Regions from separate parts of the Streptomyces sp. 2-1 genome, predicted to be linked through region 2. Evidence: riboswitches for the same ligand, from Rfam matches in the RefSeq annotation. Region 2 holds a riboswitch; the other holds the start of a gene.

Region 1 (4,379 bases), 2.8 Mb from region 2:
TCTCGCGCTGGGAGAGCGCGTCGATCATCGCCTCGGCGCGGTCGCCGATGCCGCGCTTGGGGACGTTGAGAATGCGGCGCATCGGTACGGAGTCCTCGGGGTTCGCGAGCACGCGCAGGTACGCGAGGACGTCCCGGACCTCCTTGCGCTCGTAGAAGCGGACGCCGCCGACGACCTTGTAGGGCAGGCCGACACGGATGAAGACCTCTTCGAAGACACGGGACTGCGCGTTCGTACGGTAGAAGACCGCGACGTCGCCCGCCTTCGCGTCGCCCGCGTCCGTGAGCCGGTCGATCTCGTCGGCGACGAACTGGGCCTCGTCGTGCTCGGTGTCGGCCACATAGCCGGTGATCTGCGCGCCCGCGCCCGCGTTGGTCCACAGGTTCTTGGGGCGGCGCGACTCGTTGCGCTCGATGACCGCGTTCGCGGCGGTGAGGATCGTCTGCGTCGAGCGGTAGTTCTGCTCCAGCAGGATCGTCGTCGCGTTCGGGTAGTCCTCCTCGAACTGGAGGATGTTGCGGATGGTCGCGCCGCGGAAGGCGTAGATCGACTGGTCGGCGTCACCCACCACGCACAGCTCGGCCGGCGGGAGGTCGTGCGCGCTCGGCGGTACGTCCACGGGGTGCTCGGAGGTGCCGACGAGCTCGCGGACCAGTGCGTACTGCGCGTGGTTCGTGTCCTGGTACTCGTCGACCAGGACGTGCCGGAAGCGGCGGCGGTAGTGCTCGGCGACGTCCGGGAAGGCGCGGAGGAGGTTGACCGTCGTCATGATCAGGTCGTCGAAGTCCAGCGCGTTCGCCTCGCGCAGGCGGGACTGGTACATCGCGTAGGCCTGGGCGAGGGTCTTCTCGAAGCCGTCGGCGGCCTGGGCGGCGAAGTCCTCCTCGTCGATCAGCTCGTTCTTCAGGTTCGAGATCTTGGCGCTGAACGACTTGGGCGGGAACCGCTTGGGGTCGAGGTCCAGGTCACGGCAGACCAGGGCCATGAGGCGCTTGCTGTCTGCGGCGTCGTAGATCGAGAAGGAGGAGGTGAAGCCGAGCTGCTTCGACTCGCGCCGCAGGATCCGTACGCAGGCGCTGTGGAAGGTCATCACCCACATCGCGTTGGCGCGCGGGCCGACGAGCTGCTCGACGCGCTCCTTCATCTCGCCCGCGGCCTTGTTCGTGAAAGTGATCGCGAGGATCTGGCCCGGGTGCACCCTGCGCTCGCCCAGCAGGTGGGCGATCCGGTGCGTCAGCACACGGGTCTTGCCCGAGCCCGCGCCGGCCACGATGAGCAGCGGCGAGCCGTGGTGGACCACCGCCGCGCGCTGGTTCTCGTTCAGCCCGTCCAGGAGCGCGGCCGGGTCCACGTGCGGCCGGGGCGCGCCGTCGCGGTAGTACCCGTCCCGGCTCGGCGGCACGTCGAACTGGCCGCCGAACAAATCGTCCGGAACGGGCTCCGACTCCTGCCCCTGGTCCTCCGGCGGCGGCGGGGGCTCGTCCTCGGGCGGCGGGGGCTCCTCCTCGTGGGCCCGTGAGGGCTTGAGGTCCGCCAGGAAGCTGTCATCAAAGAGGCTGCTCATCGCTCTCCGAGTCTAGGCGCCCCCACTGACAGCCTGCCGCCACCTTGGAAACTCGACGGGGTCGCTCCGCGGGGGTGCGGGTTTCCGTGGCTGCTCGCCTTGAGTTTCGTCACCCTCCGGTGGGGGTTTGCAGCGGTCCGTGATCACGTGGTCTGGCTGCGGCTTCGGCTGGGATTCGGGAGCGGTGTGTCGTGGGTGCGGGTCGGCTTTGGTTGGCGTGCGCAGTTCCCCGCGCCCCTGAAGGGGCGCTGCAGTGGGGCGGGCTTCACCTAGTAGACAACTCGGGGCAGAACCATCCGAATTGGCAATCGCGAATCGAGTCCAAGGCTAAGGTCACGAAAATGTATCGGGCATATCGCACATCAAACTTCACAGGGGCCACACGAATTGGCTAACTTTTATGTGGGCCGCACGACCCGCACCGGCGAACACGCCGGGCCGAGCGGCCTCCGCCGAGTCCGGCAGGCCCTCGTGGCCGACGGAGCCGGGGACCCACCGACCTTGGGGTGAATCGGTCCAACTCCCTTCGGGGAAACGGGCCGTAGGGCAAACCTTCCGGAGCACCCGCCCGAACCCGACAGCTAACTCGGTAGGCGGACGACGGAAGGAGACGCCCTCGTGGCGCCACACCGCAGGTCCCGGCCCCCCAGTCCCATGGGCATACGGACTCCGGCCATCGCCACCGCGGCCCTGACCTCGGTGGCCCTCCTCTCCCAGACGGCGAACGCGTCGCCCTCCGAGGAGCCCAGGCCGAGCCTCGAGGAAGTCGAGAAGAAGGTCGGCGACCTCTACCGCCAGGCGGAGACGGCCAGCGAGAAGTACAACGCGGCCAAGGAGAAGACCACCAAGCAGAAGAAGCGCGTCGACACCCTCCTCGACGACGTGGCGCGCCGCACGGAGAAGCTCAACGACGCGCGCGAGGAGCTCGGTACGTTCGCCGCCGCGCAGTACCGCACCGGGGCCGCCGCCCCCGACACCGCCTCCCTCCTCCTCGCGGACAACCCGCAGGACTACTTCGACCAGACCCAGCTGATGGACCGGCTCACCAGCCGCCAGAAGCAGTCCGTCGACGACTACGTGACGCAGCAGACCGCGACGACGGAGAAGCGGCAGGAGGCGTCCGAGAGCCTGGAGACGCTCACCAGGACGCAGAGCTCGCTGAAGACGTCCAAGGCGGACGTCCAGCGGAAGCTCGCCACGGCGCGCGACCTCCTCTCGAAGCTGACCACCGAGGAGAAGGCGCGGCTCGCCGCGATCGAGCGGCAGAAGCAGGAAGAGGCCCAGCGCAAGGCCGACGAGCTGGCCCGGCAGCAGGCGGCCGACGCCGAGCGGCGGCGCCAGGAGGCCGCGCAGGACACCGGGACATCCACGAGCTCCGGGAGCGCCTCAGGGACCTCCGGGTCCGGCTCCACCGCCTCCACCGCCAAGGCCGACAAGGCGCTCGCCTTCGCCCGCGCCCAGATCGGCAAGCCGTACGTCTGGGGCGCGAGCGGCCCCGGCTCGTACGACTGCTCCGGCCTCACCCAGGCCGCCTGGAAGGCCGCCGGCGTCACCCTCCCGCGCACCACCTGGGACCAGGTCAAGGCCGGCACGACGGTCTCCGTGAACAGCGCCCAACCCGGTGACCTGGTCTTCTTCTACGACGACATCAGCCACGTCGGTATCTACATCGGCGACGGCATGATGATCCACGCGCCCAAGCCGGGGGCGTACGTCCGCGAGGAGTCGATCTACTACATGCCGATCCACAGCGTGGTGCGCCCGGCGTGAGGGGCTTCGGCTTCGTGAGGGGCCTTTCGTAGACCTGGGTGGAAATGGGAGAGGGCACACGCGCGTGTGCCCTCTCCTGTTTCCGCTCAGGCTCCCGTTTCCGCTCAGGTCCAGAGCACCGCGATGAAGATGTTCGCCGTGGTCAGTCCGCCCACCAGGCCGAACAGGCTGTTCTCCACCTTCTCCTCGTCCCGTTTCACGTACACGAGGCCGAGGATCACGACCAGCAGGGCGAGCTTCACGCCGATCTTGATGTTGTTGACGGTCTGGTCGTCGGCCTGGTTGAGGCCGACCAGGATCGCGCCGGTGACCAGCATCGTCAGCGCGCCGTGGAGCATGGCCGGGCTGAAGCGGGCCGTGCCGTCGCTCATGGCCTTCAGCTGGGTGAGGAAGCCGCCGAGGAGGGACGCGATGCCGATGATGTGCAGGGCGACGAAGACATGAATGAGTACGTCCATGGCTCCGGACACTAACCAAACGCCTCCGTACCACCGCACACCGCCCCCGGCCCGCACACCCGCCTCGAATACCCGGCTCCGGCGGAGCCCATAGCACCCGGTCGCCCCCCGTTTCCCCACAATCCGCGCATCGGTCACCGCACCACGTCAAGTCGGCGGCCCCGGGCCCGGATCGCGGTCGTACCCGGTCAGCTCATGTCCGAGTCCCACCACTTCCGTACATGCCGTTACCCCCGCCGCGGTCGCAGGTTTAGCGTCCTTCTCCAGGTGACCGGCTCCCCACCACCGCCCGGGTCAGGGGCGGCATCCGGACACCACCGCCGAGAAAGGTCCGGCGGCGGCCCGCTCCCCCTGTGCGGGCCGCCGCCGGACGTGCAACCGGCCCTGAGGGCCGCCGCCGCGGGACGCACCAACTCCTCGGCGGCCGTACGGAAGGACGTGGATCGCACGTGGCAGCGCACCGCAAGCCGAGACAGCGCTCAGTCGGCGGCAGTACGGCCCGCACCGCCTTCACCATCGCGCTGGCGGGCGCGGCGAGCGCGACCGGCTTCGAGGGGACGGGAACCGCCGCTCCCGAGCTGACACCC
Region 2 (4,379 bases):
CGAGTCGTAGGTCAGGGGCGGTTTCGGAGGAATCCGAAACCGCCCCTTGATCATTTCGCCGTCAGGGCAGGATCGAGTCGATGTAACCCCCGTCGACGCGCAGCGCTCCGCCCGTCGTGGCCGACGCCTGGTCGGAGCTGAGGTAGACGACCATGTGGGCGATCTCCTCGGGCTCGATCAGCCGTTGCAGGAGGGACTGCGGCCGGTGCTTCCGCATGAACTCGCGCTGTGCCTCGTCCCAGGGCAGGTCGCGGTCGACGAGTTCGTAGACGAAGTCCTCGACGCCGCCGGTGTGGGTGGGGCCGGCGATGACCGAGTTGACCGTCACCCCCGTGCCCGCCGCCTGCTTCGCGAAGCCGCGGCCGACGGCGAGGAGCGCGGTCTTGGACATGCCGTAGTGGATCATCTCGGCCGGGATGACGACCGCCGAGTCGCTGGCGATGTTCTGGATCCGGCCCCAGCCGCGCTCCGTCATGCCCGGCAGGTACATACGGATCAGCCGCACCGCGGCCAGCACGTTCACCTCGAAATAGCGCCGCCACTCCTCGTCGCTGATCTCCAGCGGGTCGGCGGAGCCGAAGATGCCGAGGTTGTTGACGAGGATGTCCACGTCCGGCAGCGTCTCCAGGACGCTCTGCGCGCCCTCCTCGGTCGCCACGTCGGCGGCCACCGGGACGAAGTCCGCACCAGGCACCTCCGCCGCCAGCCGCTCCACGCCCTCCGCGACCCGCTTCTCGTTTCGGCCGTTCACCCCCACTTGGGCACCGGAGCGCGCGAGTCCGGCGGCGATCGCCGCGCCGATGCCCTGCGTCGAGCCCGTCACCAGGGCGGTGCGGCCCGTCAGATCGATCTGCATGTGGAACCAGTCCCCTTGCGCTGCTGTCCGTCCGTGCCGGTACGTCTGCCGTCAGCCTGGCGGCAGGGGGATCGCCCCGCCACTCCGGCCGACGCCGACGGGCACGACCTCGGCTGCGTATGCCCACTCGGCCACGAGTGACACCCGGGCCGGCTCCTGCCCCCGCGACGCGCCGACAGGCCCTTCGGGGCATTCGGCCGGCCACGGCAGGATGGCGGTCATGCGATTTCGACTGCTCGGCCGCCTGGAGCTGGTGAATGCCAACGGCGCGGTCGTCCCTCCCGGCGCCGTGTCCCGGGCGATCGTGGGACGGCTGCTGCTCGCCCACGGGGCGGTCGTGCAGCGCGACACCCTCGTCGACGAGTTGTGGGCGGAGCGCGAGACCAAGAACCCGGTCGGCGCGCTTCAGGTCCAGATGGCCAAGCTGCGCGCGGCCTTCGCTGCGCGGGGCGAGGACGGTCGTCTGCTGTTCGGCCACGGCGGGTACCGGATCGTCCTGGGACCGGAGGACGAGGTCGATGTGCCCGTCTTCGAGGCCGCGGTCCGGGAAGGCCGCGAGCACCTGGCGGCCGAGGAGTACGAGAAGGCCGAGAGCAACCTGCGGCTGGGACTGTCGATGTGGAGTGGCCGCGCCCTGGACGGCCTGGAGGGGCGGGTCTTCGAAACCGAGCGGACCCGCCTCGAGGATCTGCGGCTGGGCGCTCTGGAGGACGTCGCCACCGCGGGCCTCGAAGTCGGTCGGCCCTGGTGTCCCTCGCACCGCTCCGCGAGCGGTCCCGGACCCGTCTCATGCTCGCGCTCTACCGCTGCGGGCGGTTCACGGAAGCCCTGGAGGTCTACGAAACGGGCCGACGGCTGCTGAAGTCCGAGCTCGGTGTTGTCCCCTCACTGGAACTGCGCTCCCTGCACGCCGCGATCATCCGCCACGAGCCGTCCCTGCAGGGGCCGGCCTCCACGTCGTACCGCATGACCTCGACGCGCACGGATGTCCGGCCGGCACCCGGCGAGGGCAATCCGATCCGGCCACCCGAGCGCTGGATCGAACCCCTGGTCGCGGCAGCTCCGGCCGCGCCCGCGCACCCCAACGCCCGGGGCCAGCAGGCCATGGCCGCCGTGGTGGAGCGTGCCGTCCACTGCCGCGCGTACCGCCGGTGAACTGAGTGGGTGACGGGTACCGGCTGTCCCCGGGACAGCCGGTACCCGTCACCCGAGCAGCCCGGAAGGAACGCTGCCTTCGCCCTCTTGCCGGAGTAATGGCGGGAGCGGCGGGAGCGGCGAACTGTGAGAAGTCGCTGAAGTCCGGTGATGTCTCGACCCGATACGACGAAGGTCACAGTTATATATCGGACACTTCGCACTTCAATCTTCACACGAGGTGCACATGTTGGCTAAGTTGACGGACAGGACGCACGACTCCCTCCGGTGAACCTCGCCGGGTCGCGCGGCCTCCGCCGAATCCGGTGGCCCACGCGGCGACCGGAACCGGGGACCCAACCGAACTTTGGGGTGAATCGGCCCAACCGCCCGACAGGGCAAGGGCCGTAGGGCATACCTTCCGGATTCCTCGCCCGAACCCGACAGCTAACTCGGTAGGCGGAGCACGGAAGGAGTACGGCTCCCATCGCGCCGGAACGAACCCCGCGCCCCGGAGGCAGCAACCTCCCGGGTATACCCCGGCCCGCCCTCGCGACGGCGGCCGCCACCTCAGTGGACCTCTACTCCTCGGCCGGCGGCTCCTCGCCCGCGAGAGAGGACGACAAGCCGAGTCGCGAAGAGGTCCAGCAGAGGATCAGCAGCCTCTACGACCAGGCAGAGACCGTCAGCGGGAACTACAACGCGACCCGGGCGATGAGTTCGGGGCGCACGCGCGAGCGTGTGACGCCCGGACCCGACACCGGGCGTGGGCGCGCCGACACGGTTGCCGCCCCTGCCCCCGCTCTGAACGACCGTGCCAAGCAGTGGTTCGACGTGGGGCGTTCGCAGCTGGGGCCCCTCATCCCCGCCGTGCTGCCGCCCGACAGAATGCCGGACCGCGGCCAGGACGCGACGCGGCCCAAGAGCCCCGGTGGCCGTTCGGAGGACCGGAAGCCCGAGGGGTCGGGTGGCCGTGCGCTGGAAGCGCCGAGTAAACCCCTCCTGGAGCTGACCGCCGGACCCGGTGCCGCTTCGACCGCCCGGCCCGTGGCGGAGTTGACCGCGGGGCCCATCGCCGCGCTGCCTGCCGTGCCGCAGGCGCGCCAGGAGGCCACCGCGATCCTGCCCGCGATCGCCGCCGATCCGCGGCAGTCGTTGAAGACCTCCAAGCAGCGGAACCAGAGCAAGCTCGCGAAGGCCCGTGAACTGCTCTCCGCACACACCGCCCGGCGGAGCGCGCCGGTGGCGGCCATCGAACCCCCTCCGGCGGAGACCGTCTGGGCCACCACCGAGGGGCAGGGCTACCGCCAGGCCGAGCCTGAATGGTGGCAGCCGCAGGCGCAGTCCCAACTACAGCCTCAGTCGGCCGGTTTCGGCATGGAACCGGCCGTCGACGCCCTGGGCGGCCCGGACCTGACGTTCGGCATGGGTCTGCCCGCTGCTCCGGTTCCAGCTCCGGTACCGGTTCCGTCAATCGCTCCGGCTCCGGTCCTGGCCCCTTCTCCGTCCATCGGCATGGACCTGCCCATGGGCCCGGACCTGTCGTTCGGTATGGCTCCGCCCATCGACACCCGTACGCCGATCGGCACGGGCATGCCCATCGGTTCGGACGGAGCTGCGAACCCGGGGTACGGCGCTTCGAACCCCGGCTACGGCGTCGCGGCCCCGGCATACAGCGGCGGGTCGACCCCGGGATACGCCGGAGCGACCCCCGGATACGGCGGAAAGGCGGCGACAGCGGTCGACTTCGCCCGGGAGCAGATCGGCAAGCCCTGTGTGTGGGGAGCGATGGGGCCGGGCTCGTACGACTGCTCCAGCCTCACCCAGGCGGCCTGGAAGGCGGCGGGGGTCGCACTCCCGCGCAATGTGAACGATCAGGCGGTCGCCGGTATGGCGGTCCCCCTCTCCGACATCCGTCTCGGCGACCTGGTCCTCTTCCAGGGGCAGGTCGGCCATGTCGGCATCTACAGCGGCAACGGCATGATGGTCCACGCGCCGAGCCCGGGGGCGGCCATCCGCGAGGAGTCGATCCACTGGGCCGGCGAGTCGGCGATCCACAGCGTGATCCGGCCCGCCTGACCCGGAGTCGTATCCGACCCAGGGGCCGTATCGCTGCGCGCACGAGGCGCCGCCCGATACGGCCCCTGATCGTCTCGTTCCGGAGACGGCGGTCCGCGAAAGTGTCAGCTCATGTCGAGCGAGACGGCGACGTCGGTGATGGCTATGGGGAACTGGTCCACACTGGTCGTGGCTCCGGTGAGCACGTCGACGGTGTAGAACGTCGACGTCGAGGCACCGGCCGGGGTCAGGGTGGCGAAGGCCGTGTTCGAGATCGTCTTGCCTGCGCTCAGATCGCTGAAGATGTCGAAGCCCGCGTTGACACCGGCGT

What was found. Region 2 has a riboswitch for cyclic di-AMP ahead of ACN20J_RS42355 (NlpC/P60 family protein). Riboswitches for the same ligand answer to the same signal wherever they lie in the genome.
Region 1: it holds a riboswitch for cyclic di-AMP, as region 2 does, so the genes downstream of both, ACN20J_RS30160 (NlpC/P60 family protein) here and ACN20J_RS42355 (NlpC/P60 family protein) in region 2, are expected to answer to the same signal.

The regions. Positions count from the first base shown of each region.
Region 1 covers NZ_CP183383.1:6,817,355-6,821,733, reverse strand. The annotation lists gene pcrA (DNA helicase PcrA) at 1-1,564, opposite strand, end outside; cyclic di-AMP (ydaO/yuaA leader) riboswitch at 2,005-2,176, shown strand; gene ACN20J_RS30160 (NlpC/P60 family protein) at 2,183-3,334, shown strand; gene ACN20J_RS30155 (hypothetical protein) at 3,439-3,792, opposite strand; gene ACN20J_RS30150 (NlpC/P60 family protein) at 4,242-4,379, shown strand, end outside.
Region 2 covers NZ_CP183383.1:9,664,552-9,668,930, forward strand. The annotation lists gene ACN20J_RS42345 (SDR family NAD(P)-dependent oxidoreductase) at 62-856, opposite strand; partial or broken gene ACN20J_RS42350 (AfsR/SARP family transcriptional regulator) at 1,272-2,011, shown strand; cyclic di-AMP (ydaO/yuaA leader) riboswitch at 2,296-2,468, shown strand; gene ACN20J_RS42355 (NlpC/P60 family protein) at 2,564-4,069, shown strand; gene ACN20J_RS42360 (DUF4394 domain-containing protein) at 4,174-4,379, opposite strand, start outside.